Regions from separate parts of the Shewanella yunxiaonensis genome, predicted to be linked through region 3. Evidence: predicted binding sites of a transcription regulator. Region 3 holds the regulator's gene; each other region holds the start of a gene.
The links. Region 3 encodes LexA, which represses DNA repair genes until DNA is damaged. Its sites were predicted from a motif close to TACTGTATNNNNATACAGTA; they were not measured.

Region 1: a site for LexA is predicted at 3,258-3,277, ahead of recN (DNA repair protein RecN). Genes of this name have one in related genera too.
Region 2: a site for LexA is predicted at 3,215-3,234, ahead of KDN34_RS09725 (YebG family protein). Genes of this name have one in related genera too.

Annotation. Positions count from the first base shown of each region.
Region 1 covers NZ_CP073587.1:2,488,997-2,499,858, reverse strand. Annotated here, with positions in the region: gene phoR (phosphate regulon sensor histidine kinase PhoR) at 1-988, shown strand, start outside; gene KDN34_RS11405 (PstS family phosphate ABC transporter substrate-binding protein) at 1,170-2,138, shown strand; gene KDN34_RS11400 (LysR family transcriptional regulator) at 2,181-3,092, opposite strand; gene recN (DNA repair protein RecN) at 3,293-4,954, shown strand; gene KDN34_RS11390 (YjaG family protein) at 5,028-5,627, opposite strand; gene barA (two-component sensor histidine kinase BarA) at 5,632-8,400, opposite strand; gene rlmD (23S rRNA (uracil(1939)-C(5))-methyltransferase RlmD) at 8,496-9,830, shown strand; gene relA (GTP diphosphokinase) at 9,951-10,862, shown strand, end outside.
Region 2 covers NZ_CP073587.1:2,121,467-2,132,328, forward strand. Annotated here, with positions in the region: gene prc (carboxy terminal-processing peptidase) at 1-1,504, opposite strand, end outside; gene proQ (RNA chaperone ProQ) at 1,545-2,213, opposite strand; gene KDN34_RS09720 (GAF domain-containing protein) at 2,449-2,907, opposite strand; gene KDN34_RS09725 (YebG family protein) at 2,922-3,203, opposite strand; gene KDN34_RS09730 (paraquat-inducible protein A) at 3,414-4,019, shown strand; gene KDN34_RS09735 (paraquat-inducible protein A) at 4,006-4,629, shown strand; gene KDN34_RS09740 (MlaD family protein) at 4,622-7,240, shown strand; gene KDN34_RS09745 (nucleoside recognition domain-containing protein) at 7,300-8,526, opposite strand; gene rsmF (16S rRNA (cytosine(1407)-C(5))-methyltransferase RsmF) at 8,597-10,012, shown strand; gene KDN34_RS09755 (TatD family hydrolase) at 10,219-10,862, opposite strand, start outside.
Region 3 covers NZ_CP073587.1:56,110-66,971, forward strand. Annotated here, with positions in the region: gene KDN34_RS00265 (hypothetical protein) at 1-464, opposite strand, end outside; gene bioH (pimeloyl-ACP methyl ester esterase BioH) at 502-1,287, opposite strand; gene KDN34_RS00275 (ComF family protein) at 1,312-2,043, shown strand; gene nfuA (Fe-S biogenesis protein NfuA) at 2,186-2,764, shown strand; gene KDN34_RS00285 (MATE family efflux transporter) at 2,837-4,192, opposite strand; gene KDN34_RS00290 (polysaccharide deacetylase family protein) at 4,213-5,268, shown strand; gene KDN34_RS00295 (glycosyltransferase family 2 protein) at 5,472-6,197, shown strand; gene KDN34_RS00300 (TVP38/TMEM64 family protein) at 6,181-6,882, shown strand; gene KDN34_RS00305 (ArnT family glycosyltransferase) at 6,879-8,600, shown strand; gene KDN34_RS00310 (cell division inhibitor SulA) at 8,693-9,178, opposite strand; gene lexA (transcriptional repressor LexA) at 9,175-9,795, opposite strand; gene plsB (glycerol-3-phosphate 1-O-acyltransferase PlsB) at 9,947-10,862, shown strand, end outside.

The DNA.
Region 1 (10,862 bases), 1.4 Mb from region 3:
GGCATTGCCGGATGCGGCGGTAGTGCTGGATTCGAGTCTCAATATTCTCTGGTGTAACAAGCTTGCCCAACTGATGTTAGGGTTGGTGTGGCCGCAGGATAATGGGCAACGGGTTGATAATCTGATCCGCCATCCGGATTTTTCTTCTTACCTCAAGAAAGGCCATTTCCAAGAACCTCTTGAACTTCCTTCTCCTGTTTCTGAAAAACGCTTATTGGAACTTCGGTTGATGGCGTATGGCGATCGACAACTGTTATTAATTGCCAGAGATATCACCCGCGTCAGGCAACTGGAAGGCATGCGTAAGGATTTTGTGGCTAACGTTTCTCATGAATTGAAAACGCCACTCACGGTGTTGCAGGGTTATCTGGAAATGATGGAAAGCATGGCGGATGCGAAAGACCCTAATCTCAAAGCATTGCAGTTGATGCAACAGCAAACTGGCCGTATGCAGTCGATGGTAGAGCAACTGCTAATGTTGTCGCGAATTGAAGACGCCGCTGAAATCAATCTGGAAAATGTGGTTGATATGAATAAGATGTTGGCGGTATTGCGGACTGAGGCTGAAGCTTTGTCCCGTGGTCGCTATCAGCTGACGTTTGAATTTGACGGCCAACTAGATGTGCACGGCAATGAGTTGCAATTGCGCAGTGCTTGTTCAAACCTGATCTCTAATGCCATTCGCTACACAGAGCCTGGCGGCACAATTGTCATCAGTTGGAAGAAGGTGGCTACCGGCGCCATGTTCAGTGTGAAAGATTCTGGGATCGGTATTCCACCGCAGCATATCGCACGTTTGACTGAACGGTTTTACCGCGTTGATAGCGCCCGTTCGCGTCAGACTGGCGGTTCAGGTTTAGGATTAGCCATTGTGAAGCATGCGTTGAGCCATCACCACAGTGAGTTGCTGGTGATGAGTGAACCCGGCAAGGGCAGTACCTTCAGTTTTGTTATTCCGCAGCATTTGCTGGCACTCTCACCAAAATAAACCAAAATTATTAGAGTTAGCAACCTAGTTTAATTTCTTTCTTATTGAATCTATTAAATTATTTATATTTCAGTGATGATGCTGGTTGTCATGTAACTGTCATCAAAAAGTCATAGACTGTTCACCGAGTCAATCAATACTGACACCCAATAATTGTGTTGCTACTGCACTGGAGCGAAACATGAAACTGAAACAGCTTGTAGGCGCGATGACCCTGACCGCCGGTTTGTTCTCTGCGGCCGCCATCGCGGCAGTAGATCCGTCCTTAGCGGATTATGAGAAAACCAGCGGTGTATCCGGAAATTTCTCGTCCGTAGGCTCGGATACCCTGGCGAATATGATGACCTTGTGGGCGGAAGAGTTTAAGCAGATGTATCCTAATGTGAACGTGCAAATTCAAGCCGCCGGCTCGTCCACCGCACCACCAGCGTTAACCGAAGGAACTTCTCAGTTTGGCCCCATGAGCCGTTCAATGAAGCCCAATGAAGAAGAAGCTTTTGAAAAACATTATGGCTATAAACCAACTCGGATCCGTGTAGCGATTGATGCTTTGGCTGTGTTTGTCCATAAGGACAATCCCATCAAGGGCTTAAGTCTGGAACAGGTCGACGGCATCTTTTCGTCAACCCACAAATGTGGCTCCGGCGATTTGACCCGGTGGGGGGATGTTGGCTTACAAGGCAACTGGGCCACTAAAGATATTCAACTTTATGGTCGTAACTCGGTATCAGGGACTTACGGTTTCTTTAAAGAACACGCCTTATGTAAAGGGGATTTCAAACCCAGTGTAAATGAGCAGCCAGGAAGTGCGTCCGTGGTGCAATCGGTATCGCAGTCATTAAATGCGGTTGGTTATTCTGGGATCGGTTATAAGACGGCGGGGGTGAAAGCCGTCGCAATCTCTAAAAAAGGTGATGACTATATTGCTGCTACCGCTGAGAATGCTGCCACAGGCACCTATCCGCTATCACGTTATTTGTATGTTTACGTGAATAAGCATCCAAATCAGGAATTGCCCCCAATGCAGCGTGAATTCATTCGCTACATTTTGTCCAAACAGGGGCAGCAAGTTGTTGAAAAAGATGGTTATGTGGCGCTGCCCAAAAGCGTGATAGAAAAAGATCTCGCCAAGGCCGGCATCAAATTGTGATGTTGTTTTGCAGATAAAACCCGCAATCGCGGGTTTTATCTTTTACGACTCAGCATCATTCATGGCAAACAACTTAGCGGCACGTGCCTGCATAAATTCGATGAAGAGCCTCACTTTCAACGGTTGTTGCCCACGCTGATGGTATAACAGCGAGATCCGCCGCTTCTCACCGCGCCATTCCGGTAACAATACCTGCAAAGTTCCCTGCTGCAACTGCTGCTTCACAAATAACTCGGGGCCATAAAGTATCCCACCACCAAGCTCGGCGGCGCGTATTGCACCATTGAGATCTGTCAGGGTTAAATTGGCTGGTCCATCGTAATAAAATGCATCACCGTCGGCATGTCGTAACGTCCAGTTGAAAAAAGGCCAAGCCTTAATAATCTTATGTCGGTGTAGTTGTTGCGGGTGTTGCAGTGCCGGGGCTTTTCTTAAGTATCCAGGCGATGCCACCATACGATAGTCCAGTACGCCCAATGAGCAGGAGATCCAGGAGGAGTCCGGTTGCGTACCTCCTACAATTGCCACATCTATCGCTTTGTCTACCAGATCAAACTCTTCATTACTTTGCGCAATATGTAACTGTATCTCTGGGTATTGCTCGCAAAACTCAGTGAGCGTGCCAATCAGTAAATTGGCGATGATTGAGATAGGCGCGGCAAGTCTGAGCGTGCCTTCCGGTTTTTCCGGACTGCCGCTATGGCTCAAGGCATCAAATTGTGAGACAACTTCCTGGTATTTTTGAAATAGTGCCAGGCCCTCTTCAGTCAGACGCAATTTACGCGTACTGCGCATCAACAACTGCCGATTAAGCTGTTCTTCCAGACGTGCGAGTTTGCGGCTCACCGTCGCAACCGGCATGTCTAACTGCCGAGCCGCCGCAGAAAAACTGCCAGCATTCACGAGATGCACGAACAGGTAGATCAACTGGAGTTCGGGGGATGGCGCTGGCATTTTATCCTCAATGATTACGTTCACTACCTTTGTATAATAACGGATAGCTATCGCTGTGTGATAGCGACGGCCTGCAATCTGTCATTAACGTTTATTCACAAAAGGTACAACTGGCGACGAGGGAGAATTATTGAACAGCTATTTACTGTATAAAAAATCAGTATATACTGTTCATTAATACAGTGCTTTGGGGATATTTTATGCTTTGCCAACTCAGCATCAACAATTTTGCCATTGTGCGTTTTCTTGAGCTGGATTTCCGTGCCGGAATGACCAGTATTACCGGTGAAACAGGTGCTGGTAAATCGATTGCTATCGATGCCCTTGGTTTGTGTCTGGGGAATCGCGCCGACGCCGGCTGTGTCAGACCTGGCGCCGAGAAGGTCGAAGTCAGTGCCCGCTTTTCGTTATTGGACGTTCCCTTAGCCAAACGATGGTTGGAGGATAACGACCTCGAATTGGATGATGAGTGTATTTTGCGGCGTACCATCGGCAGCGATGGTCGTTCGCGGGCATATATTAACGGTAACCCAGTGCCGTTGGCACAGTTAAAAGCGCTTGGACCGTTGTTGGTGGGCATCCATGGTCAACATGCTCATCACGCATTACTCAAAACCGAGCAGCAACTGATACTGTTAGATAGCTATGCTAACCATCGATTACTGCTTGACGCGGTAAGTGCGGCATATCAGCGGTTTCGTACTAACGAACAGCAGTTGCTGGAATTACAACGTTCTCAACAAGAACGTATTTCTCGTAAGCAGTTACTCAGTTATCAGGTTGAGGAGCTGAACGAATTCGGGTTGGCAGAACAGGAATTTGCCGAACTGGAGCAGGAACATAAAAAGCTGGCTAATGGCTCAGCATTGATGGAAGCCTGTCAGAACGCTATTTATCTGTTAAGTGATGGTGAAGAAAGTAATGTCGACTCATTGCTTAATAAAGCCATCAGTGTGGCTGCTGAAGTCGAAACTGTCGATCCTCAATTAGCTTCTGTTAGCAATATGCTGAATGATGCTTTAATCCAGGTGCAGGAAAGCTGCAGTGAGTTACAACGATATCTGGATAAGCTGGAGTTGGATCCAGAAGTTTTTATACAGATAGAAGAGCGCCTGTCAAAAGCGATGTTGCTTAGCCGCAAACATCATGTGCAACCGTCAACACTGTATCAACATCATCAGCAATTACTGCAAGAATTAGCCTCGCTGGATTCTGATGAGTCTCGGTTGCAAGAGATGGAACAGCAACTTTCCGCCAGTCGCGATAATTATTTGGCTCAGGCACAGAAACTGAGCCAAAGTCGCCAACGTTACGGCAAAGAGTTGGAAAAGCTGGTCACCGAATCTATCCGTGAGCTGAATATGCCCAAAGCCAAGTTTGTCATCGCTGTCGAGTTCAATGAGCAGCTGATGACCTTGCATGGCAGTGACAATGTGGAGTTTCGTGTGAGTACCAACCCTGGGCAGCCGCTGGAGAATATGGCGAAGGTGGCATCTGGCGGTGAATTGTCGCGTATCGGGCTTGGAATTCAAGTGATCACCGCCCGTAAAGTCGCAACGCCTACGCTGATTTTTGATGAAGTGGATGTGGGGATTTCTGGCCCTACTGCCGCAGTGGTTGGCCGAATGTTGCGGTCACTCGGGGAGTCAACTCAGGTGTTATGTGTCACGCATTTACCGCAGGTGGCGGGCAATGGGCATCAGCACATGTATGTGGCGAAACAAAGTAAGGGTGGCATGACAGAAACCTCAATGGTGCCCTTGGATCATGAGCAACGGATCCAGGAACTGGCACGGCTGCTGGGGGGCGACATTATTACAGACAACACGCTTGCCAATGCGCGTGAATTACTGAATGCCTGATGGCGGTAATTAGGGTAAACGCTGAATAAAGGGCCGGATGGTCGCCGGCCTTGTCAAGCAACTTTCCCATGGCTCAGTTAAGCGTGATGCCGATATTTGATACTCCGGCAGCTACAATCTCTTTGCGCAATTCTTTAATAAACTCAGCATTGAGCTGCGGCTGCTCTTCAATAATTGCCAGCAATGATTCTTGCAACTCACGCTCTTCCTGCATGACTTCGTGGGCAAAGACGAAATCTTCCAGTTGCTGTTCTGTAAGCGCCTCTGGCGCAATTGCTTCAATATAATTGGCAACGGTAGACGATGACAGTTTGGAAATATTAATAATGTCATCTTCAATTTTGCTTTCAAGGGCACCTAATAACGACGACAGCGCGACCACTGCATCAAGTGCTGGATACACACCATAGACATCGAAATTTTCTGGTTCCGGAGTGTTTTCTTCCAGTTTTGCTAACTGTAACTCTATGTTTAATTTTAGTTTATTGTCGTATAACGATTGCCATAACAGCTGCAATAGCGTATCAAGCACTGCCGGGTTACCAAATTGGCATACATCGGAAAATAGCTGATAGTTTGGTAACATGCGCTGGCACAGTGCAATGGCAAACAATTTTTTCTGCGGCAGACTTAGTGCTTTAAGCCGTTTGAAAAATCCCGCTTTTACATTCATGGGTTCAATCCGTTACAAGAGATGAGAGTAACTTTTGGGCCGCAGATTCTACCTTAGTCAGCTCATCAAGTAACTCAAGAATTTCCGGCTCCATATCGCTTAGTGCCGCACCATGCTTCAATGCTGACTCTACTGTCTGACACAACTGCTGCAAGGTAGGCACACCAGAATAGCAACATGCCCCATGTAATTTGTGGATAATACTCAGGAGTCGCGGTTGTTGCCGTTGTTCTAACGCCGCTTCAATATCAGCGCGGGTGTCTGGAATAGTATTAACCAACATTTGCAACATTTCTTGCGCTAGTGCCGGTTTATCATTGGCCTGTGAGATACAAAGAGCCCAATTCAAGGTTCGATGATCAATCGGTACGATTTTAGGCTGTGAGTGCCAGCGGTTAAGAATAGCTTTTAAGGCAATTTCATCTATCGGTTTCGGTAGGTAGCCATCCATGCCTCCGCTAAGAATACGTTCTCGCTCTTCATTTATGGCGTGTGCAGTGACCGCGATAATCGGCGTATTTTGATTGAGACTATTTTCGCGGATGGCCGCAGTAGCCGTAAGACCATCGATTCCCGGCATCTGGATATCCATAAAAATCACGTCGAAAGCCGTTTGCCGGGCAGCCTCGACTGCCAGTTGACCATTTTCCGCCGTTTGTACCTCGGTAACCAATTCCTGTAGCAGAGTGTCAATCAGTTTGAGGTTGGCGGGATTATCATCGACCGCCAACACTTTCATCGCTAATTGGGTGGATTCCTGCGCTGTGGTCGGAAGCATGATAGCTTCGGGTGCTATCTGCAATTCCAGCATATTTCTTACCAACGCATGTTCACCCACTGGGTTGCGGAGCACTGTGTCTGCCAATGGTCTGATAATCGTATTCAATAATTGCTGATCATGAGAGTCAGATAAGGCAATCAGCACCTTAGTGCATTTGCGTGAACTTTTTAACATCTGCTTGAGTGTCGTTTTATCGGTAAACTCATCGCAGGCTAACAACATAAAATCAAACGCGGGTTGCTTCGCCAGCAACTGTTTAAGTTGGGCATCGCTATTTACCTGTTCAACTTTCATATGCCAATATTGCAGCCGTCGCTGCAATACCGCGGCAGACAGCGTCCGTGGTTCAAACAGCATGACGCTTTTGCCAGAGAGTTGTTGCAGCGGCAGATGTTCACCCAAGGGATAGGGGCTCTGCGACAGGGGCAGGGTAAACCAGAAGGTGGAGCCTTTGCCCGGGCGGGAAGTAAAACCAATCTGCCCCCCCATCTGATTAATAAGGCGTTTTGTAATAATCAGGCCTAAGCCGGTGCCGCCGTAGCGACGGGAAATCGAAGAGTCTGCCTGACCAAATGCCTGGAATAATAACTCCTGTTGCTCAGCTTCGATGCCAATACCCGTGTCTGAAACTTCGCAGTGCAGCTCGACACGGTCATCTTGCAAGCTGTTGACATCGACCTTCAGCAACACACTGCCTTTCTCGGTAAATTTGATGGCATTGCCCACGAGGTTCGTGATGATTTGGCTGACGCGCATGGCATCGCCACTCACGGTATCAGGAACTTCTGGCATCACATCAACGACCAGTTCCAACTGCTTTTCATGTGCCTGAGTCGACAGCAACATCACGGTTTCTTCCAGATTTTCCCGCAGTGAAAATGGCATATTTTCCAGCACCATTTTACCGGCTTCCAGTTTGGAAAAATCCAGAATGTCATTGATGATGCTTAGCAGGTTACTGGCACTACGCTCAATGGTGCGGATGTAGTCGAGCTGACTTGCGTGCAAGGGGGTTTTCAACAACTGTCTGGCAAAGCCAATAACACCGTTAAGCGGCGTGCGTAATTCATGCGACATGTTGGCCAAGAATTCCGATTTGATGCGACTGGCTTCCAATGCTCTTTTCTTGGCCAAGTCCAACTCTACGTTCTGGATTTCAATCTGCTCCAGTGTTTCCCGCAGATCTGATGTCGCCTGATCGATATTTTGTTGCATCTCATCATGGTACTCAGACAATGAACCGGCCATGGCGTTGATCCCGCGTTTTAGCAGATCCAGCTCACCAATCAAATTACCACCGACCCGGGTATCCAGTTTACCTTCGCGGATTTTCGCCACGACCCGTACCATTTCGGTAATGGGTTGCGTCACGTTTTTTACCAAGCGGAAAGTGAACAATAAATTCAGCTGAACGCCAATCAATACGATGATAAACGCCGCTAATGCCGCACGATGTTGCTCCAGCAGTGCCCGTTCTTTATTTAACAACATCGCGACATAGCCAACCGGCTTGTCGGCCTGAGAGACTCCGGGAACGTCATCCAGTGTCAGTAAATTACCACTGGCATAGATCGGGGTTCTGACCACCAGACTATCACCCATCTGCTCAAATTGGGTTTGGGTCAGTGTGGAAATATCCTGCGGATAACGCATCAACTCAAAGTCTTTGTGATAGTGGGAGGTGACAAACAGTTGGTTGTCAGCATTAAAAATGGCGATGGATTGTACGAGTGTTGATTTGTTAAGTTGTGCCGCGGCGAGGAGTCTTTTGGCCGCTTCGCGGTTATTACTCATCAAACTGGCCTCACCAGCGATGGCCAGTGGCTCAATGATATTACTCCCCTGGTCGCGCAGCGTATCTTCCAATTCATAGAAGCGATTTATGGTAAAATACGCGCCCAGCAGAATACCCACCAAAATTGTCGGTGCCAACGCCAGCACCAGTACCCAGGAGCGCAGGCTGTATTTGGTCATGTAGTTGGGGCTTTTCATCGACAAGGGCGTATTCCGCAATAGAGTTAAAACGTTACTAGACTGCCAGATTAGGCGTTACTTTTACCAGTATTTTTATTGTCCAAGAGAGCTTCATGGCACAATTTTTCAAAGCAAAACCAAAAACATCGGCGTTAATGCCGAAAAAGATCCAGGTAACTGCTAGTACCCTGGATCATCTTGGCGCGGGGGTCGCGCAGCTTGATGGCAAAGTGTTATTCGTGCCTGGGCTGTTGGCCGGGGAAGTGGCCGAAGTCAAAATGACCGAGGATAAAAAGCAATATGCTCGCGCGCAGCTGATAAAAGTACAACAGGCCTCTGAGCAGCGCTGTCAGCCACTCTGTCATTACTACGGTAGTTGTGGTGGGTGTGATTTACAGCATTTGCAGATTGAGGCGCAACGTCGCTACAAACAACAAGTCCTGACTGAATTATTCGAAAAGTTCTCTGGTATCGACGTGTTGCCCGAAATTGAAGTGCTTAGTGGTGAGCCTGTGGCATATCGTCGTAAAGCGCGTTTAGCAACCTGGTTTGACAAGACTAGCAAGCGTTTTTTCATGGGCTTCCGTGCGCGAGAAAGTAGCAAGGTCGTCGCTGTGAATGAATGTCCGGTATTGGCTCCCGCGCTGTCAGCACTGATAAAACCCTTGGCGTCGTCATTGGCACAGTTACAGGGAATTACCAGTCTTGGGCACGTGGAATTGATCGCAGCTGACAGTGGCATTTTGGTCGTTCTGCGGGTGACAAAGCCATTATCAGACAAAGACCGGCAGCGCTTATTGGCATTAGCACAGAAACTCGATTGCCAACTGGTATTGCAAGGTGAGGATGGTGCGTATGACTACCTGCATGGTGCCCAGCCATTTTATCGATTCACTCTGGCCAGCCAGCCGCTGACACTGCATTTTAACCCGGGTAACTTCATTCAGGTAAACGGCGGAGTGAATCAACTGATGATCGCCAAGGCGTTAGAGTGGCTAGCCCCAAAAACGGGTGAACACATTCTCGACTTATTCTGTGGTATGGGAAATTTCAGCCTGCCTATTGCGGCAACTGGTGCCAAGGTCACCGGGGTTGAAGGGGTGCCATCGCTGGTTGAACAGGCTCAAACTAACGCCATCGCTGCCGGACTGAGCAATGCGGAATTTTATTGCGCGGATTTGAATGGCGATTTACGTGGACAACCTTGGCTGACTCAAGTCGATAAGTTATTGCTGGATCCTAGTCGTGCCGGTGCCTGGGAGTTGTTGGCGTGCCTGCCAAAGTTGCAACCGGCATCATTGGTTTATGTATCATGTAATCCCGCCAATCTGGCGCGGGATAGTGTCAGATTAGTAGAACAAGGTTATCAGCTAGATAAACTGGTGCTCTTGGATATGTTTCCACAGACGCATCATATTGAGGCCATGGCACTCTTTTCGCACAAATAAACGCCAGCTTTACGCGAGATTTTCCAAAAAGCGACATAAGGGATTTGACTTCCCGCAAGCAATACCCAAGATAGAGAGTCTTGACGCGTCTGTTTATCAGACCCAAAAAAGGAAGCAAAGATGGTATCTGTTCGCGAAGCGCATTTTCAGGATCCGGACTTTACGTTGGACGAGTGGGTCAAACGCCACGTCGCTCAGCCCGAGGAAGCTCAGAAGCTACTGGTGTTATTCCAGCAGCTTGAAAGCTTGCCGCTCGGTAAGTGCCGTATTCCGCAGGCGGAGCTACAGGCCAAATCCCGCGAATTAATTGAGATCCTGGCGCCGCTGAATATGGATATCGACACCTTGTTGGCGTCAGCACTGTTCGTCTATTTTGAAGCCGGACTGCTAAATGAAGAATATTTGCAGGAAAAGTGTTCGTCAGGATTAGCTGCATTAGTGCGCAGCGTGAAGACCATGGATGCCATTGGTTATTTGCAGCTGAATCAGGATAGCCGTGCGGCCGAGCCGCAAATCGATAACATCCGTAAAATGTTGTTGGCGATGGTGGAAGATGTACGCGCGGTGGTTATCAAATTGGCCGAACGAGTATTTCTGTTGCGACAGGTCAAGGGGTCAGATGAAGAAACCCGGGTGTTGCTTGCCAGAGAGATTGCCGATATTTACGCGCCGCTGGCAAACCGCCTGGGGATTGGTCAACTGAAATGGGAGTTGGAAGATCTTTCCTTTCGTTACCTGCATCCCGATACCTACAAAGAAATTGCCCGGCAGTTAGACGGTAAACGGCTTGACCGCGAAGTCTATATCGAGAATTTCGTCGATCAACTGCAAAAAAAGCTGGATGAAGAGCAAATTCGCGCCAAAGTGTATGGACGCCCCAAGCATATTTACTCAATTTGGCGAAAGATGCGCGGTAAGCACCTAAAATTTGACGAGTTATTTGATGTGCGTGCCGTGCGGGTCGTCACCGAACGATTGCAGGACTGCTATGGCGCGCTGGGGGTGGTGCACACGCTGTGGCATCACATTCCC
Region 2 (10,862 bases), 1.7 Mb from region 3:
ACATATCGTAAATACGTTCAAGACCACGGTGTTGCTGCACAGTACCTTTACCAAAGGTAGATTCGCCAACAATCAGCGCACGACCATAATCCTGCAATGCTGCTGCAAAAATCTCTGAGGCTGAGGCGGAGTAACGATCAACTAAGAGCGTTAAAGGCCCGGCGTAATAGGTTTTGCCATCATTGTCACTGTTTTCACTAATCCGACCGTTAGCGTCGCGGATCTGCACCACTGGACCTTGATCAATAAATAATCCGGTCATCAGGGTCGCTTCAGTCAGCGCTCCACCACCATTGCCGCGCAGGTCAATGACAATGCCTTCTACATTATCAGCCTTCAATTTTTGCAATTCATTGGCGACATCGTTGGACAAATTCATGTAGAAGCCAGGAACAGTAATGACACCTATCTTACGATGGGCATAAGGACCGGTTTCAGGCTCAATGACTTTTGACGCTGCTGCACGATCTTCCAAACGGATTTTATCGCGTGTCACGGTGACCAAAAATGGCTTGGCATTCGAGCCTCCTTTCTTCGGCAACACCTGTAAAGTGACTTTGCTGCCTTTAGGCCCTTTAATCAGCTCTACCACATCGTCAAGACGCCAACCAATCACATCAACAATTTCGCCATTATCCTGGCCGACACCGACAATCTTATCGTCAACGGCTAACTTACCACTCAGAGCAGCTGGGCCTCCGGCGACAAGACTTTTAATAATGGTATAATCGTCTTCCATCTGTAATACAGCACCGATACCTTCAAGGCTGAGATTCATTTCCATCTCAAAGCGTTCGGCATTACGTGGTGACAGATAGCTTGTATGCGGTTCGATAGAACGGGCAAAAGCGTTCATCACCCCCTGGAAAACATCTTCGCTGTTGGTCTGCTTCATCCGTTTGATGGCATTGTTATAACGTTTGCCAAGAATATCGACTGTCTCAGGCCAGGTTTTGCCGGTTAACTTGAGACTCAACGCATCATATTTAACACGTTCACGCCATAACTCATTCAGTTCAGATTCTGTTGTCGCCCATGGTGCGTCTTTGCGATCAAACACATATTTGTCACCAGGTACATCAAAATTCATCGGTTTATCTTTATCGAGTAAACTCAGCGCGTAGGCAAAACGTTCATAACTACGTTGCTGCACCAGATGAAACATCTTGTATGCGGGTTCTAATTCGCCACTTTTTATCATGTCATCAAATTGGGTGGCGTATGGCTGCATACTGTCTACATCACTCTGCAACAGTATGTTGCGACGATAATCCAGCTGCTCTAAAAAACGATTAAAGATCTTTTTTGAAAAGGCATCGTCAAGTTCGATACGATGGTAATGGGAACGAGTAAACAGTCCAGCCACACGCTTGCTGGTAACCTGATGTTGTGGTTCCTGATGTAAATCGGGCAACTCGCTGACAGGAATTGTCGGTGATATAGCAAACGCCGGGGTTCCCAACAGCATACTGACCAGTGACGCTGCTATAATAATCTTTCGCATCAGCAAGTTACTCCTTTATCTTTACTTGGTTTTGGGCACACTACAGCAGTATATGCTCTGCGTGTACCTTGACAGTCAAACCTGAATCCAGCTGAACATGAACATCTTCTTTATTAATGTTCTGAATGACGCCACTCACCGGGTTAACACCCAGTTTGACATTCACTCGCTGTCCTGGGTTCAACTTTGACAGTGTAGCTGGTGCAAGTTTAACCGCAGGCTGGGCAGCCTGGGGGCGTGGAGCAGACTTGGGAATAGCGACTTTTTTGCTATCCGCATGCGGTTTACGACGCATCTTAGCTTTCGCTGGTCGAGCAGCTTTGTCTTCCTCGGCCGCCACCTTACCTTCTGCTTTTGCGGTTTCAACACGTTTGGCTTTCGCTTTTTCCTGACTCTCTTTTAGAGTAGCCCGGGCGTGCTCAACATGTTCAGCTTCCAATTCTCCGCAGGGATTACCATCCAGATCTACCCGCTGCGCACCTTCCTTGAGAGACTTCAGATAACGCCAACTATTGGTATAACGCCGCAGGGCAACACGTAGTTGGGTTTTACTGACTCTGGAATCGTTGGCCAACCTTTCTGCCAAATCCTGAAACAGCCCGATTTTAAGTGGTTTGGCTTCACCTTCAGCAATAAAACATAAAGGAAAGGTTTCATACAAATACGCCAGAATGGCATTGGTGTCGGTCAACTTTTCTGTTGATTCCATATTACTTCCACGAATTACAGGGGACTCAGGCATCGCTGGGCCTGGTCGTTAGTTCTTTTTATCCCGGAGGACAACCTACAAATTAGCACGCCTTCAGCATTTACCAAAGGGGTGGTTAACCTTAACAATTGTAATGCGTTATTGCCAAGATGATTAACCTTCGTGCATTTAAGCGGCCTATTATAAGCCGCGGCGCACCGAATGCGACTATCAAATGCACAAAATCGCACGGCTTTTAAGCAAACAAGCAACTTTCGAAGGTCTTTACCAACATTTCCAAGCCCTGTTGATCGTCTTTATCAAACCGAGCGAACAAGGGGCTATCAATATCCAGTACCGCCACAACCTGTTGGTCACTTCTAACCGGCACCACAATTTCAGAATTACTGGCGGAATCACATGCGATATGGCCAGCGAATTGATGAACATCAGCCACCAACTGAGTAATGTCTGTTGCCGCCGCAGTTCCACAGACCCCTTTTCCCAATGGGATCCGAGTACACGCCACTTTACCTTGAAATGGGCCCAGGACTAATTGGTCGCCTTTCATAAGATAAAAACCGACCCAGTTAAGGTCGTTCAGGTGTTCATTGAGTAATGCGGAAAAGTTGGCCATACCGGCGATTAAATCGGTTTCGCCTTCAAGTAGCGCGGCCGCTTGTCGGTTAAGCGTGTCGTAAAACTGCGGTTTCATGCAACATTCCTGAATTAAACATCATCAACTTTCTTTTTCGGTGTTTTGGCCACAGGGTCAGTTTTGACCGGAGCGCCTTTAAGTAACGAAGCCAGCGTATCTTTATTGGCTGCCATATAAAAAGCAAGTTTTTCTGCCGCTGTATCATCAATTGTTGCTTCACTGGCCTGAATAAAGGGTAACAGATTATCTGCAATGTCGAGCATCCTGTCATAAGCATCAGCTTCCTTCTTGGAAGTAAACGTCATCTTTTCCACCCCTTCTCTGACCACAACAAACTGGGTAATTACCGCCATGATCTTCCTCACACTGTGTAAATATACAGTACCAATCGTGACATAATTTCATCCACAGATGCAAGAAGTTCTCGGTATCTGCTAACATCCCGACAGTACCCTTTGTACAGACAACTAATTAAGTTCTCCATTATGCGCATGGACACTAGGGGGAATGACGATTCCCCGTCCCATTATAATCGCAATTCTGCCTCACCTAATTGTGCGCTTGTGCTTTGCCGTGCCTGTGATTTGGCCGTAAGCCGCCGTGCACTACCCTCTGGCGTGCGCGCGATATGCCCGCGTTGTAAGACACCACTTTACGATACGCCTTACTGTGCGATTGATGGGGTGTTGGCAATGTGTATTGCGGCGTTGATTCTCTACATTCCCGCCATGCTATTGCCAGTACTAGAGATGCATTTTATTGGCAGTGTCCGCACCACTACCGTGTGGCAAGGCGCCTTAGCTGTTGCCGATCAAGGCTATTGGGTAGTGGGGCTCGCCGTGTTGATTGGCGCGGTAGTCGGGCCTGGATTATTGATCACCTCAATATTCGCACAAATGCTGATTATCAAAACTCACTATTACCGTCGGCCGAGTGGCCGTCGAATACTGGTAGTGTTATTGCGCTATCACAAGCTGTTATCCCAGCTGTCGATGCTAGAAATCTATGTTATTAGTTTTCTCGTGACTTCATTCCAACTGTCTGATTTTGCAGATGTCTATTTTGGTATGGGCACATTCTGCTTTACTATGTTGTTCTTGATCGTGCTGTTTATGTTAAGGGAATACAAGTTGGAGCACATGTGGGGTTATCTGAATGAATTCGAATAACAACATTCAAGGCAAAGATATTGGCTTATGTAGCTGTCACGATTGTGGGCAACTTAACAATGCTGCTGAAAGTTATTGTTTGCGCTGTGGTGCCAAATTGCAGTTGCGTGACTTCAGTAGTTTGCAACGTAGTTGGGCACTCTTGATCACTGCGGCCATCTTGTTAATTCCGGCTAATGTATATCCCATTACAACACTCACGAAAAGTGGGCGGGTTACTCATGACACCATTTTTTCTGGGATCCTGCGACTGGTCCATTCAGATATGCTGCCGATCGCGATTATCGTGTTCACGGCCAGTATTCTGGTACCTTGGTTGAAAATTATTGGCCTCGGTATCTATTTGTCAGCCATCAGTTTTAATCTCAAATTTTCCAAAACCAAACTGATGGTGGGATTTCACTTAATTGAATGGATTGGCCGTTGGTCAATGCTCGATCTGTTTGTTATTTCGTTAACTGTCGCACTGGTGAATATGGGCCAGATACTCGATGCTAAGCCTGCGCCTGCTGCGACAGCGTTTGCGCTAGTTATTTTGTTTACTCAGGTGTCCGCAAAAGTGCTGGATACTCGTCTGCTATGGGATCAGCTGGAAAAGCAAGATGAATGAATTTGAACAACCCCAAGTGGTGCGAAAAAAACTATTTTCCCCAGTATGGCTGCTGCCGTTAATTGCGTTGGCACTGGGAGCCTGGCTAGGTATTAAAAGTATTCGCGAATCAGGTATTGATGTGCGCATCCATTTCCCCAGCGCCACAGGTATTGATATCGGCAAAACACTGGTGCGTTATCAAGGCCTGAATGTGGGCAAAGTGGTGGACGTATCCATTGATGACGAACTGAAAGGCGTTAACGTCGATCTGTTGATGGATTACCGAGCACAACCGCTACTCAGAGACAACAGTAAATTCTGGTTGGTAACCCCCAAAGCCTCCATCACCGGGGTGGAAGGACTGGATGCTTTGTTTTCAGGGAACTATATCGGTTTATTACCCGGCGATGGTGACTTTCGAGATCATTTTGAAGCTGCGCAGGAAGCCCCCCCCGTTTTGCCAGGCAACGATGGCCTGGTGGTGGAATTAAGTGCAGAAAAGTTAGGCTCATTAGATGTGGGCTCACCCGTATTCTATCGGCAGATCCCGGTGGGTGAAGTGGTGAGTTATCGCCTTGACCCACAACATAAAGTATTACTGAAAGCCTATATCCAGAAGCAATATGCATCACTGGTTCGTAAAGATTCGCACTTCTGGAACGTTTCTGGCGTTCAAATTGATGCGTCTTTATCCGGTATCAAGGTGAATACTGCAAGCCTGGCATCATTGATTGCGGGTGGGATCAACTTCAGTTCACCAACGAATTCACCTGAAGCAGAAGCGAATCAAGGCTACAAACTGTATGCGAGTCAACAAGAAGCCAATGGTGGTGTCCGCTTCGTGCTGACGGCCACCGATGCTGATGGGATAAAACGCGGGACAGATATTGTCTACCGCGGCGTCATGGTGGGCGAAGTTGAAAACGTAGTTGCCGATAAAAATACCGTGGCCATCCATACGCGTCTGGATGCTCCCTACTCCGAATTATTAGGTAGTGACGCCCAATTCTGGCGCGAAGGCGCAGATATCTCGTTGAGTGGCATCAAACATGCCGGTCGGTTAGTGAGCGGCGATATCATTCAGTTTTTGCCGGGGAGTGGCAGTCCGAAAGATCATTACTCTTTGGCAAGTAGCGCACCTAAAATCGATAGCGATAGACCAATACAGCTGACGCTGACCGCAAGCGAAAACCCCGGCGTCAGTCGTGGCGCAGAAATTCGCTATCGACAAGTGAAAATTGGTGAAATAACTGAAGTACGGTTAGCGGACGATTTTAATGCCGTGCTATATCGCGCCGAGATCTTACCTGAGTTTAAGTCGCTGTTAAGCAAAGGCAGCGATTTTATTGCTGAAGCCGCCTTAGACTTCCAAGCGTCACTTGATGGTGTTCAATTAAAAAGTGGCGATCTGACCACATTGACAAAAGGTGCGGTCAGTTTACATCGTAGCGCCAGTAAAAAGGCGTTAGATTTGACAAAAGCGATCCCGCTATTTGCATCGACATCAACCGCCAATGATTACTATCGGCAAGGACAAAAGATTAAATGGACGCTTTATAGTGATAATGCAGCGTCTGTCGCCAGTGGCTCACCGATCTATTACAAAAAAATGCAAATAGGATCGGTATCAGCGGTTGACTGGCAGGCCAAAACTGACCGTTTTGCCATAACGTTGGCGGTGGACAGTACCTTCGCACCACTGCTAAAAAGTCACGTCGTCTTCTGGCAGAATGCCGCCCTCTCTGTTGATGCCAGCTTAAGCGGTATCAAAATGGAAATGGCGCCTTTAAAAGGCGTTATCAAAGGCAGTATCTCGCTGGCGAAAATTGACGCTGACGATGTTGATAGCCAACAACTTTACGCCTCAGAAAGCTTGGCGGTGAATCAAGCACAAGCGATTAGCTTGATACTGCCTACTGAAGCCGCACTCAAATCTGGTGCAGCCATCCGATATCAAGGTATGCAAATTGGTGAAGTCACACAAGTTGTGCTTGATGCCAATCTGCAAAATCTGTCAGCCACAGCCTATCTCTATGGCCGTTACGCTAACGCGTTTATGCGAACTGATAGCAAGTATCTGCTACAACAAGCGCAAGTGTCTCTAAAAGGTATTGAACACCCAGAAGCCTTGCTCACCGGTGATTTTATTTCAGCAATGCCCGGACATAGTGACACGCCGAGTACCCGCTTTACCGTGCCGTTAAATAATGACAATTATGCTGCAGCTGATGCATTGCATATTCAACTGACTCGCCCGTCACTGGGGTCAGTAAAATCCGGGACAGGAATTTTCTTCCGTGGGGTGCAGATTGGTGTAATTACGGGCTTTCAGTTAACAACGGGGGGTGACGGAGTACTACTTAACGCCAGTATTGCTGCGCGTTACCGTCATTTGCTGAATCAAAGCAGTAAGTTTTATGACCTTTCCGGAATTAAAGTCGATGTAGGGCTATTCTCCGGGGCGCAGATCGAAACCGGCTCATTGGAAACTATTCTTGCAGGTGGGATCGGTGTGGTAACGGAGCAGAGTAATCAACAATCAGCCCCCTTGGACAACCGCACTGTCATGCCGATCTTTGCTAAAGCGGAAACCAGTTGGTTACAGTGGCAGCCGAAACTCGATAACTAGCCATAGTCATCGACTGAAAAAGGCGTCAATAGACGCCTTTTTCATATCCAATACTCACCCTACCCATAAAACCAATAACATACGATTATTGCGCTGACTATCCCCGCAAAATCCGCCAATAAGCCACAGGCTAAGGCATATCGGCCGTTGCGTATGCCCACCGAACCAAAATACACGGCCAGCACATAGAAAGTCGTTTCTGTACTGCCCTGAAACACCGAAGCTAGGCGCCCGGCAAAAGAATCCACACCATAATGTGACATCGTTTCCAACATCATCGCTCTGGCGCCGGAACCACTGAGAGGTTTCATTAATGCGGTAGGTAAAGCATCAACGAATCGACTATCGAACCCCAACATATTAACCAAGCCCGAGATGCCATTCAGTAAATAATCCAAGGCACCAGACGCCCTTAACATTGCGATAGCCAATAACATTGCTAACAAGTATGGAATAAGCTGTATCGCCTGTTCAAAGCCAGACTTGGCTCCTTCAATAAATTCATCGTAAACCGCCACTTTACGAATAACAGCAATCAACACAAATGAAAAAACCAAGAGCAGCAATACACCGTTACCAACGACTGTTGATACGCTGCCAATGCGCTCAGCATCTTGATGCAATAACCAGCCAACAACCGCACCTAAAGTACCCAATATCACCGCTGCGTAGGCTGCGACGGTCAAGTTCCACAACGGTAAACGTTGTACTAGCGCCACGGCCAATAATCCCGCCAATGAAGATCCTAATGTGGCCAACAAAATCGGCAAAAATACTTCCGCTGGCGCAGCCGCCCCCTGTTGTGCCCGATATAAAAAGATAGTCACCGGAATTAAGGTCACCGATGAGGTATTGAGTACCAGAAACAGAATTTGAGCGTTGCTGGCGATGCTTTTAGTAGGATTAAGGCGCTGGAGATCATGCATTGCTTTTAGACCCAGAGGGGTTGCGGCAATATCGAGTCCCAGCATATTGGCGGTAAGATTCATGGTGACACTGCCAAATGCCGGGTGTCCTTTGGGAACCTCTGGCATCAATTTACGCAGTAATGGTTCCACCATCCAGGCAATTGCGCTAACCACGCCGGCTTTCTCGCCCACCCGCATCAGTCCCATCCACAACGTCAACACGCCTATCAGGCCAATGGCAATATTGGCCGCTAACTTGGCACTTTCAAACATAGCGGCGACGGCGGTACTAACAACTTCCGTATGTCCAGTGAGACATTGCATGGCTAGCGCCGCTGCGGCAATTATAAAAAACAGGCTCCAGACCCGATTCAGCACAAAACCACCCCAAATTTACTTATTCTGCGTGTTATACTTCCGCGCAAAAAGAAAGATTGCTTTTAGTGTTATGGTTCAATTAAATCAAAATTTTATCAACAATATCGCGCAAGAATTGCCATCACAGCTTTCTCTTGAAGAGTTTATTGCATTCTGTGACAAACCTCTGCGCCCGTCGCTTCGAGTCAATACGCTTAAAATCGACAGCGCTAGTTTGCTTGAGCGCATGCAGGCAAAAGGCTGGCAATTCGAACAAATTCCGTGGTGTCCCGACGGCTTTTGGTACCAGGCGCCTGACAGTGTCCAGGCTGGCAATACCGTAGAATATCTGCAAGGTTTATTTTATGTGCAGGAAGCCAGTTCAATGCTGCCGCCTATGGCACTGTTATACGATACGCACCTATCCACCGTGCTGGATATGGCATCGGCGCCAGGTTCTAAAACAACCCAGATTGCGGCAATGATGCACAATGAGGGCACGCTAGTCGCCAACGAATACTCTGCCAGTCGTATTAAAGCATTACATTTCAATATTCAACGCATGGGTGTAAGTAATGCGGTAATGACACATTTCGATGCCCGAGTTTTCGGCGAATCACTGTATGAAACCTTTGATGCCATTTTGCTTGACGCCCCCTGCAGTGGCGAAGGCACGGTTCGAAAAGACCCGCAAGCACTGAAAAACTGGGATGCCAGTGAAATAGATATCATTGCCGCCACCCAAAGAGACCTAATTGAATCGGCCTTTCTGGCATTAAAACCCGGCGGGGTGCTGGTGTACTCCACCTGCACACTTAATAAAACCGAAAATCATGGTGTTTGTCACCATCTGAAACAGCAATTCGGGGATGCGGTTATATTTGAATCATTGATAGACCTGTTCCGTGGTGCTGACCAGACAGTCACCGACGAAGGTTTTTTGCACGTCTGGCCACAGGTTTATGACAGTGAAGGATTTTTTGTCGCAAGAATACGGAAAGCCACCTCTGTCCCACGCCAGTTACCAGCGCCGCAAACACGCGCAAATTTCCCGTTCCAGCCAGTCTCGACCAAACAGTATCAGTTGCTAATGGCCACAATAAACCCAATTATTGGTGTTGAATTACCCAAAACGAGGATATGGGTAAGAGACGATGAATTTTGGCTGTTCCCTGAGGGATTTGCTGAACTTATTGGCAAACTGCGCTACCAACGCATCGGGGTCAGACTGGCAACGGCTGAAAAACACGGCATCAAACTGCAACATGAGGCGGTAATGGCGCTAACTGTGGTCCCCAAACTGGCATTGTCTGTCGATGAAACACAAGCAGAACAGTACATGATGGGCAGAGATATTATGCTGAGCGTGCCGGAAAAGGCCCAAGGTGAACGCGTTTTGGTCTGGCAACAACAAGTGTTAGGAATGGTAAAACACCTAGGAAATAGATTGAAAAATCAGCTACCTAGAAATTTAGTGCGCGATAATATCAGCAATAATGAAGCGTAGTGCCACCACCTTATTATTCATTTTAGATATTAGTTATAACTAAAAAAACTATTAATAACGCAGCATTTGCCAGTGGATTTAACATCATAGGCTAAAATTCAAGCAGAGATCGCAATCCTGTCATATCTCAACTTAAGCGCACGGCTCGTCAAGAGCCATTCCCCTGGGCCCAAAACAATAGGAATAGTTTTGGGCCTTTTTTTCGGTTAAATTCTACCCGCTAATGCTGCCGCATCACGAAATAACCTGAAAAAGTTGTCAGTCGTATATGCGGCTAACTCGTCCAAGGGTTCTTGCCGCAAGTCCGCAACAAACTGCGCAACATCACGCACAAATGCTGGCTGATTCTCCTTTCCCCGATGAGGTATTGGCGCTAAATAAGGCGAATCTGTTTCCACCAGTAGTCGTTCTTTAGGGATCTGCTTAATCACGCTACGCAGTGCATCAGCATTTCGAAACGTTACAATACCGGAAACCGAAATGTAAAAGCCGAGCGCCATTGCAGCCTGAGCCATTTCCAGTGATTCAGTGAAACAATGCAAGACACCGCCACATTTCTCTGCGTGACCATTTCGCAAAATAGCCATGGTATCTTCTTGCGCATCTCGGGTATGGATGATCAATGGTTTATTTATTTCAGTTGCCACTGCCACCTGCTGTTCAAAACATTGCTGCTGCACTGTTTTACTGTCTGGGGCATAAAAGTAATCCAATCCCGTCTCACCAATCGCCACTACGCGGGGATCAGCAGCATGTTGCTTCAGTTGCTCAATCGATAAGCCCGCTTCGACATCTAATGGGTGTACTCCGGCAGACAAAAATACCTGTGAATGAGTAGCCATTTTGTCTC
Region 3 (10,862 bases):
GAGGTTTGCTGTTGGTAATATTCCGCAATACGGTTACCCAACGCCCGGTAAAAATCGTCAGATTCATCGGGCATTGGATGTTCACTACTGTCTGACGTGGCGGTTTGGCGGTTGTTCAGCGGCGTTGGGTCTACCCGATTACGGATATCTTTGCGATCCAATGCCGGTTTGATAAAGACCGCCGCTAATAGAGATTTCCCCTGCTGCTTTTGTTGCTGGGAACTCTGCTGCTGTTGCTGATTTGATTGTTGCTGTTCATGTACCAGCGTTGCTTGCTTGGCATTTTGTTGCGCGGCATCTGCTGTTCGTTCATTTTGCGCGTTAAAGGCTCTTTCTTCATGGCCTTTAGCGGGCTCTTGTGGCGGGATGACCGGCGGCCGTTGCTGACCCTCAACCCTTGCAGCATCTGTCGCTGGGTTGCTGGTTGCAAGTGGCACTTGTGGATAATTGGAAACAAGTTGCATGGCAAATCCTTTCGGTCATTGCACAAATTGTAAGCAACTATCGGCTGGAATTAAACCCCTTTTCGTACAACCAGCTACGCAAATACCGTAAAAAATCCTCCGGATGGGAAATAAAAGGCGCGTGAGACGACTTGGGTAATATTACGTCTTCGATTTGCGGTGTCACCGGCAACAACGGCACAATTTTTTGCGGTACTAAGCCGTCCAGTCGCCCCCAAACCCTTAACCACGGTAATGTTAAAGAGGATAAGCTGTCACGCAGGTCGACCTGTTTGAGCATAGAAAGCCCCTGAGCGAGGGCGAAAGCGTCGGGCAATGGCTTGGATAGCACCAATTCCTTGAGATGGCGAATATCTTCGCGCGCTGTGTCGCTACCCATCGCCTGGATCGCTAAAAAGCGTTCTACGGTGCGTTGCAGATCCTGCTGCAGTTGCGATTCAAACTGTTGCAGTACCGAGGGCGCAATGCCTGGCCACGCATTATCGGGACGCGCCATAAAACAGGGTGAAGAGGCTACCGTTACTAGCGCTTTGACTTTGTCTGGCCATCGCTGAGCAACGCGTGTCGCCAATAAGCCACCCAGCGACCAACCGATCCAGATGGCATTGCCGGGCAGTTCGGCAATTAATCTCTCCGCCCAATCATCCAAAGTGCCGAACTGAGGTTGGCTGTCACCAAATCCCGGCAAATCAACACAGTAACTTCTATACTGGGGAAGTTGCGTCACCGTTGGCAGGAACACACTGCCGTTAACTCCCCAACCATGAAGCCATACCAGAGGTTGACCATCACCAGCTATGTGGCAAAACAGGGACGATGTCATTAATCACAGCCTGAATTCAATAAAGTGAACAAATTTAGCCCTTTCCTGGCAGGATGCCGGGCGTTAATAGCCGCCAGTTTACCTAATCGTTGTCTGCTGTGTCATCAGCGGCTGCTGTCTGCAAGCTCCGGTATCTGCGACGTCTGCCTGCAAAGTTGTCTGTATCAGACGCCGGTTTGTCTGGGCTGTGGTCTGCCATTAACAACCCCCTGCCGCTACTGTGGCAGTTGTCTGTCCAGACAGCCAATACCGGTGGTGGCTCCTGCGAGTTATCACTCATTGCTGGGACCGTTAATTCCACAAATCAAATACCACGCTCAGTTCGCCGCATTGCCACCGTTGGTGAAGGCACTGGCAGACCGCGTAACACAAGCGCTAAGCGATGAGTTGATCATCTTGCCGCAAGTGCTAGTGCCTGTGCCCCTGCATCCGCATCGATTACGTCAGCGTGGCTTTAATCAGGCCACCGTGATTGCCAAATTATTGGGACAGTACTTACAGTTGCCAGTGGACGAACAACTTGTGCAGCGGCAAACTGAAACATTACCGCAAGCCGGGTTGGACGGGCAGGCGCGCCGAAGCAATTTGCAGGGAGCGTTCCTGGTGACACAGGCGGTGTCGTGGCAGCGGATTGCGCTGATCGATGATGTGGTCACTACCGGAACCACAATCAATGAACTTGCACGTTCACTTTCACCTTGGACCCCTGATTTGCAGGTCTGGTGTCTGGCGCGAGCAGAAGCCCCGGGAATGTGATCCAGATGCCAAGATAATTTAAACCGCCACCTTAAAAACTTAACCTGTAGATGGGGGGACTACAAAGCTGGCTTCATCAGGAGTATCATAAGCCTAATTCTTACCAATTCACTCAGGTTTATCCTGACGGAGCAGGTTTTTCATGATTAGCATTTCTGAATCAGCACAGGCCCACTTTGTCAAACTGCTGGCCGATCAGCCGGAAGGCACTAACATCCGTGTATTTGTTATCAGTCCTGGTACCCCACAGGCCGAGTGTGGCGTTTCATACTGCCCGCCAGATGCCATTGAAAGCGACGATATTGAACTGGAGTTCAATGGCTTCAACGCAATGGTTGATGAAAAAAGCGCTCCATTTCTGGAAGATGCCAGCATCGATCTGGTAACTGATCAGTTGGGTTCACAGTTAACCCTGAAAGCCCCTAACGCTAAAATGCGTAAAGTCGCTGATGATGCGCCGCTGCGGGAGCGGGTGGAGTATCTAATCCAGTCAGAAATCAATCCACAACTGGCCAGTCATGGTGGTCATATTATGCTGGTGGAAATCACTGATGACGGGATTGCGGTATTGCAGTTCGGCGGGGGTTGTAACGGTTGTTCCATGGTCGACGTCACGCTGAAAGATGGCATCGAAACTCAGATGCTGGAGCGTTTCCCTGGTGAACTGACTGGCGTGCAGGACGTGACTGAACATCAGCACGGCTCTCATTCCTATCAGTAACATGCTGCCGAATAAAAATGGCGCCCAAGGGCGCCATTTTTATTCGGCCAGGCTGTGGTTATGCGGGATAATCTAGGATCGCTGCCTGACGAGCTTACCACTGATAAAGTGGTCGCGGTTGACCCAATAATGACCACCGAGTGTCAGTGTGCGCGCCAACATAAATCCGCTAAGTGCAGCCCATAAACCATGATTGCCCCAGTGTTGTAATAACCACCAAATCGGTAAAAATACTCCGAGCGATGCCGTTAACATACTGTTGCGCATTACCGCGCCTTTAGCGGCACCAATATAGACGCCATCAAACAGATAACAGCCAAATGCCAACAACGGCATAAATGTCAGCCAGGGCAGGTAGCTATCCGCAGTGTTGCGTACACTGGCAATATTGGTAAGTAAGGCGACCAGTTGCACCCCGCCGACCATAAACACTAAGCAAAAGCCACAGGCAACCACCAGTGACCAGCCAAATGCGAGTGATACCGCGGCTTTCACCTCATCGTCTCGGCCTTTACCACTCGCCTGACCGACTTCGGCCTCGGCGTAATATGCTATACCGTCAAGGGCGTATGCGATCAGCAACAGTAAATTCAGCAACACTGCGTTAGCGGCGACGATTTCATCACTGATCCCCGCCCCCTTGAAGGTCATAAAGGCAAAGGTTCCCTGGAGACAGAGACTACGAATGAAAATGTCCCGATTAAGTCTTAATAGCTGGGCGAATCCCTGAAGATTAAGCCGTTCCAAAATTGAGGTTAGCGCGATAGATGGCATCTGCTTCAATTCGCAGATCACCACATAAACTGCGACGCCACAGGCGAGCAGATCCGATGCTACCGATGCCAATGCGGCCCCGGCGACGCCCAGATTGAGTCCGAGTACCAGGAATAAGTCCAGCAAAATATTCGCGAGGTTAGCAATGATAAGTTGCCACATCGCCGCCTTGGGTCGCTGCCGCCCTAGCAGCCAGCCGAGTAACACAAGGTTGAGTAAGGCAAATGGTGCGGACCAGATGCGGATCAGAAAATAGCTCTTGGCATAGCTGGCGACTTCTGGACTGGCATTATTCAGGTAATCAGCCAAGGCCCAGATAGGATTTTGTAGCACCAACAGTAGCATCCCTAACCCCAACGCCAGCAGTCCGGACTGCAATAACACTAGCTGCTGTTTACTGCTATCACCGGCACCAAAGGCGTGAGCCGTCAGGCCAGTGGTTGCCATGCGCAGAAATGCCAATAACCAGAACAGCAATGTTATAATGGTCGACCCTAATGCCACGCCGCCAAGAAACCAGGCATCACTCAGATGACCGATAACGGCAGTATCTACCAGTCCCAGTAGTGGCACGGTAATGTTGGACAAAATCATTGGCACAGCCAGCGCCAACAAGCGTCGGTTTTTTTGTCGATCAAACAGGCTGAACAGCATAATTCCCCGGAGGTTGGTAAATGTTAAGTGGTAAACGTGTGTTAGTTGCTTTGGCGCTAATGCTTGCCGCACCCTTGTGTCAGGCGGTGGTCATTCTACAGTACCATCATGTTTCAGAAACCACACCTAAAGTCACCAGCGTGACTCCGGCGCAATTCAAACAGCAGATGCAGTATCTGGCAGAGAATGGATTCAAGGTTGTACCGTTAACAACGGTTGTTGACACCATTAAAAAAGGTGAGGATTTGCCGGTCAAAACCGTGGCCATTACCTTCGACGATGGTTATCGGAGTATTTTTGAAACCGCGCGTCCAATCCTTAAATCTTATGGATTTCCTTATACTTTGTTTGTGTCGATAGCACCCACCGCAAAAGGTTACCGTGAAATGATGAGCTGGCAACAATTGCAGCAACTCGCGAAAGAGGGGGTAACCATTGCTAACCATAGCTATGGTCATGAACATCTTATTCGTAAACTCCCCGGTGAAACCGAGTCGCAGTGGCTCGCCCGAGTGAAGCAAAATATTCTTGATACTGAAGCTGAGTTGAAAGCCAGAACCGGGCAGGATGTCAAAATGCTGGCCTATCCCTACGGTGAGTACAATACCGCATTGCAACAACTGTTGACCCAATTAGGCTATGTTGGCTTTGGTCAGCAATCCGGTGCAGCGGGCCCTTATTCAGAGTTGACCGCGTTACCAAGATTTCCCGCCGCGGGAGTCTATGCCGAAATGAATACGCTAAAGGTTAAACTGCTTGCACGCAATATGCCGGTGGTCAGCAGTTCTCCAACCAATCCAGAACTGGCTGCGGGTCAATGGCAACCGCAATTGCGTGTAACCTTAAAACTCGATGATATCAATCCATCGCAGATGTTATGTTATTTGCCGGGGCAGCCCGCTACTGCACCGCAATGGTTAACCAACGATACCTTTATGATCCAGGCACAGAAGCCTCTGCCAGCAGGTCGCTCGCGTTATAACTGTACCGTACCCAGCAAGCAGGGGAGCGGTTATTACTGGTTTTCGCAAGCGTGGGTCCGGCCGGATGATCGGGGACAGTGGTTAGCGGAATAACCAGATTGCAATTACCTGATTGTTATTAATGACCCAATTATCGGGAAAGCGTCATAAAACGGCGATAGGATGGCGGCTTAAGACTTGCTCCAACGTGCGGGTTTTAGGCATCATATGCAGATCATAATATTTCGCTAATAATTGGCCATTATGCTGAGCGGCGAAATGTCAGAGACCTATTGTTAAGGTTCGGGAGTATATCGTTGATTTCTGTAGTAATACCTGCCAAAGATGAAGCTGGCAACATCGGTCCGCTAATGGATGAAATATGTCAATCACTGAATGGTCTGTGCGATTTTGAAATTCTGGTGGTCGATGATGGCAGCAGTGACGGTACTGCTCAGGAAGTTATCGACACCGCGAATAAAAATCATTGCAGTGCCAAGGCGATTGTTCATAACCGTAGTACCGGACAGAGTACCGCTGTCGCTACCGGGGTTCGCCAGGCATCTGGGAAGTATATTGTGACGCTGGATGCCGATGGCCAAAATGATCCCGCTGATATCCCGGCGATGCTGAAATTGACCGAAAATATTACTGCTGAACATTTTTGTATCGCTGGCTATCGTAAAAACCGCAAAGACACTGCCTGGAAACGCTTCCAATCTCGATTTGCTAACAAAGTTCGCGATGCCATGTTGCACGACGGGGTGCCAGACACCGGTTGTGGTCTGAAACTGTTTCCGCGCGAGACTTTTTTAAGGTTGCCATATTTTAATCACATGCACCGTTATATTCCTGCATTGGTAAGATGTCTTGGTGGCGAAGTCTATATCTCGGTAGTGCATCATCGTGATCGTGGCGTCGGTGTTTCCAAGTACACCGCCTGGAATAGAATGTGGGTTGGCATTGTCGACATTCTGGGGGTGATGTGGCTTATCCGCAGAGCAAAAATAGCAGAGATTAAACGCATTGATAGCACCCAATAATGGACTCAAGCGGCTGGCTAAGGCCGGTGTCGTCGTTGTCATTTTATTGTTACTGACCTGGGCGGTAAAAGAAGGGTGGTTTGAACACCTGACCGATAGTAACTGGGTCGCACGCTTTGTGAAAACTAATGGGCTTTACGGCTGGGGTATTCTATTACTCGCCGGCGGCTTTTTCACCGCAGTTGGCGGCCCACGTCAGGTCATTGCCTTTGTCTTTGGCTTTGCCATCGGAGGCTGGCAAGGCGCGCTATATTCCACGTTAGCGGCGTTGCTGGGATGTGCCATCAGTTTCTATGTGGCACGACTGACCTTCCGCAGTAGTCTGCAACGTCGTTTTGGTCGCAGACTGCAAAAGTTTGAAAATCTGGTGATCCGCAATACCTGGCTCAAAGTCTTGATGATCCGCTTGTTACCGGTTGGCAGCAATTTGTTGACTAACCTGTTCGCGGGGGCTACCCACGTACCCGCCAGAGGCTTTATGGTTGGCAGTACCATCGGCTATTTACCGCAGATGCTGATTTTTTCCTTTGCAGGTGCCGGGTTGGGGTTATCGGATCATATTCAACTAAGCATCAGCATCGTGCTGTTTTTAGTGTCCAGTATTATCGGCGCCTATCTATATCGCAGTCGTTTACAACATCAGGTAGACGAGCTGATTACCGAAGATAAAGAGACTGTTAAATGAATTTCCTGTTCAAACCGTTTGACTCAGACGACTATCGCCGAGTGTTCTGGGCCCTGTTCTGGCTGACCCTCGTGGTCATGCTGATCGGTGTCGGTCTGCGCTCTCCTTGGCCAGCTGATGAACCGAGATTCGTAGAAGCAGCCCGTGAAATGGTGGCTAATGGCCAGTGGCTGTTTCCCAGTCGCGGTGGTGAATTTTATCCGGACAAACCACCGGTATTCATGTGGGCCATTGCACTTTGTTATCTGATTTTAGGAAACCTCAAATTAGCTTTCCTGTTACCCAACGCATTTTGTGGCTTACTGACCGTGATGCTGGTGTATGACCTTGGTGCCAAATTGTGGAATGTTCGCACCGGACGCAACGCTGCATTGTTGCTGTTATTGGTACCACAGTTTCTGGTGCAAGTGAAAAGTGCCCAGATAGATGCCATGGTGATGTGTTGGATTACCGTAGGTTGTTACGGACTGATCCGTCACTTTATGCTTGGTCCGAATTGGCGGTGGTATTTTGTTTCTTGGGCGTTTATGGGCCTTGGCGTCATCACCAAAGGGGTTGGCTTTCTGCCATTATTGATGTTGTTGCCTTTAGGGTTCTATGCTTGGCGCCAACAACTTTATCGCCCTAGTTGGAAGTGGCGGGCGGCATTGGGGCCTTTGGTCATGTTGGCTGTTATTGCTGCTTGGTTGGTGCCAATGGTGTTGACGGTGTTACACAATGGCTCGCCGGAATACACCGCTTACATGAACAATATTCTGTTTAAGCAAACCGGTCATCGTTACGCTAATGCCTGGCACCATATTAAACCGTGGTATTTCTTTATTGTCAGTGTGATCCCTTGGTTATGGTTTCCGCTGCCATTTCTCGCGGTCGCGCACTGGAAGACGTTTGTTGCAAAAATAAAGGCTGATCCGCAGATTGTCATTCTGTTGGCTTGGGTAGCGCTGGTCGTGCTGTTTTTTAGTATCAGTCCAGGCAAACGTAACCTTTATATTTTACCGGCACTACCTATCGCCTCTCTGGCCGTTGCTGCTGCATTGCAAGGTGTGGGACAAAGACGCTGGTTTGAATGGCTAGTGACCGGACTGCTGTGGCTGGTCAGTGGGTTAACCCTGGCACTGGGCGTGATGGCCGTGATGGAAATGCCCTGGCTGCTGAACAAATTGGATGAGTACACTGACAACCTAGCGGCGTTTGGTTACTTCCTCATAGTGATGGCCGTGCTATGGTTGGTGATACTGGGATGGGCACGCCGTTCATTTTCCCTAATCCGCGCCGGAGCCATGACATTTGTTGGTTGGATGTTGTTTGCTACCTGGGGTTATCAGCTATTAGATTCAGTTCGTACACCCAAAGCGGTGTTGCAGCATACGGCTGAAGTCATAGGTAACGACGCCCAACTCGGTTTGCTCCATTTTAAAGAGCAGTTCATTTTGTTTTCACCGCTCGACATTACGCATTTCAGTTATCTGGCACCGCTATCTGAGCAAGAACGTAACGCCTGGCGTTGGATGCTACAGGGTGATAAACGTTATTTGCTGCTACCTGGTGATGACAAATTGCAGTGTTTTGATATGTCGAAAGGGCAAAATATGGGCACAGCTCATCGTATCGATTGGTACTTGTTGGGCGCGGACGCGTTGCTGCCGACATGCCCTGAACCTGAGCGCGTTGAGATTTATCATACTGAGCGTCCGGGGAAATGGATGGCAGAATAAGTGGACTATCAGTGAGATGACAGGCAATAAAAAACCGCAGTGACATCTGCGGTTTTTTATTGCTGTATGAGGAATCAAATTAATAGGTGCGGTTAATGCACGGCCTGCAATCGGGGAAGTGGAGTTGCATTATCCGCACAGGAACTGGTTTCTAGCACAATTCCCATGGCCCGTGCACTTTTGGCAACAAGCTGCAATCGACGTTTATCTTTGTGATCCAGCTGTTCGACCCAACTGATCACCGCACTGGAAGTGCCGCTGGTCAGTGCTTTTTCTGTGGCCCACAAGGCTTCAACTTCGTCGCGGGCGCGAACCTGCAATACGCGATCCATCCTCACTCCAGCCCGCGCGAGCAGTTCTTTGTAACCTATGGCATTCTCAGGATTAATCAGCACAATCCAGCGGCCCTGCTGACTTAATTGTGCCAATTGTGCACTCAGCTGCTGTAATTCCTGACGTCCATGACTGCGTGTCGTTAAATTGGCAATCCCCATTTGCTGCCAGGCGCTATCAGTCGGATAAATCGCTTCCTGCCATAACCCCGGATGTCTGGGGGCGTTACCCATCACAATGCTCATAGCCAGTCTCCATTACGAATTACGCCTACGGCCAGACCTTCAATGGTCAGTGGCTGACAGGTGAGGTCCACTCTAATCGGTTGATAATCATCATTTTCAGGATGTAGTAAAACGATGTTGCCTTTCTTTTCAAACCGCTTAACGGTGACATCATCTTCAACGCGGGCAACCACAACTTGTCCATTACGCGCTTCTTGCACTTTGTGCACGGCAAGCAGATCGCCTTCAAGAATGCCGATGTTTTTCATACTGTCACCGCGTACGCGTAACAGAAAATCAGCACTGGGATGAAACATGGCCGGATCCACCTGGTAATATTGCTCTACGTGTTGCTGCGCCAGAATAGGTTCACCAGCGGCTACCTGGCCAATTAGCGGCAAGCCGGTTTCTTCTTGAGCGGTTTCATCCATAGGTAATCGGATACCGCGGGAGGTGCCCGGCATGATTTCAATACACCCTTTTTTGGCCAGTGCTTTAAGGTGTTCTTCTGCCGCGTTTGCGCTTTTAAAGCCTAAACGACTGGCAATTTCGGCCCGTGTTGGCGGCATACCGGTCTCGGCAATATTGTGCTTAATCAGCTCCAGTATTTGCGCTTGTCGTGGTGTCAGTGGTCTCATATTGATTCCTGTTTTTTCATACAGTAACTGTTAGTATATACAGTATTTTTGATAGCGCAAGTATTAACCAGTTATCAGACTGTTGGCTAAGCCTTAGCGTATTCTGGTATTCTACGGGGTCATTGACCGAGGTTTAGATTCTAACAACACGATGTCCAAACAAGACTCAATCTGGCGCACATCGCTGCGTTGGCTGCAGCGGCAGCTGGTGCACACAGTGGTTGTGCCACAGGATCCATTCACTGACTTGAATCTGGATCCATCAAAACCAATGGCGTATGTGGTGAAAACCGAATCCCTCAGTGATATTGCTGCATTAGCAGATGTCACCGATAAGCTGGGATTGCCAAGTCCGTACGCTCCTCTCGTGGTGGGTGATGAACACTTGCCACGTGTGGTTTGCCTGGAAGGGGCTAAACCGCTGTTCGGGAGCCGCAAAGGTATACTGCCGTTTCTTAACAGCTTTACCCAACTGTTAAATCTGCATAAATCTGACCGTTCACTGGATATCCAGCTGGTGCCGGTAAGCCTTTATTGGGGACGTACCCCTGGCAAAGAAGACGACTCGATGCGCGCTGCGGTATTTGAGCGGGAGAACCCTACCTGGCTGCGTAAGTTTCTGATGATCCTTTTTCTTGGTCGTGACAACTTTGTGCAGTTTTCCAATGCGGTGTCATTGCGCTTCATGGCGGATGAACATGGCACCGACCAAGCGATTGCACACAAATTATCGCGGGTGGCTCGGGTACATTTCCGCCGTCAGCGTAAAGTGATGACCGGTCCGGTATTGCCCAATCGGCAGGCACTGTTTGCCGACCTGCTGCAGTCAGAAAATCTGATCAAGGCAATCAAAGAGGAAGCGGACAGCAAGAAGAGCACCGAAATAGAAGCGCGTTCTCAGGCCGAAGCTTATCTGGACGAAATCGCCGCTGACTATTCTGATAGTCTCATTCGCGTCTCCAAACGACTACTCACGCTGTTGTGGCACAAGCTCTATCGCGGGATTTCTATTCGAGGCGCGGAGCATGTGCGGCAACTGCATCATGATGGCCATGAAATTGTCTATG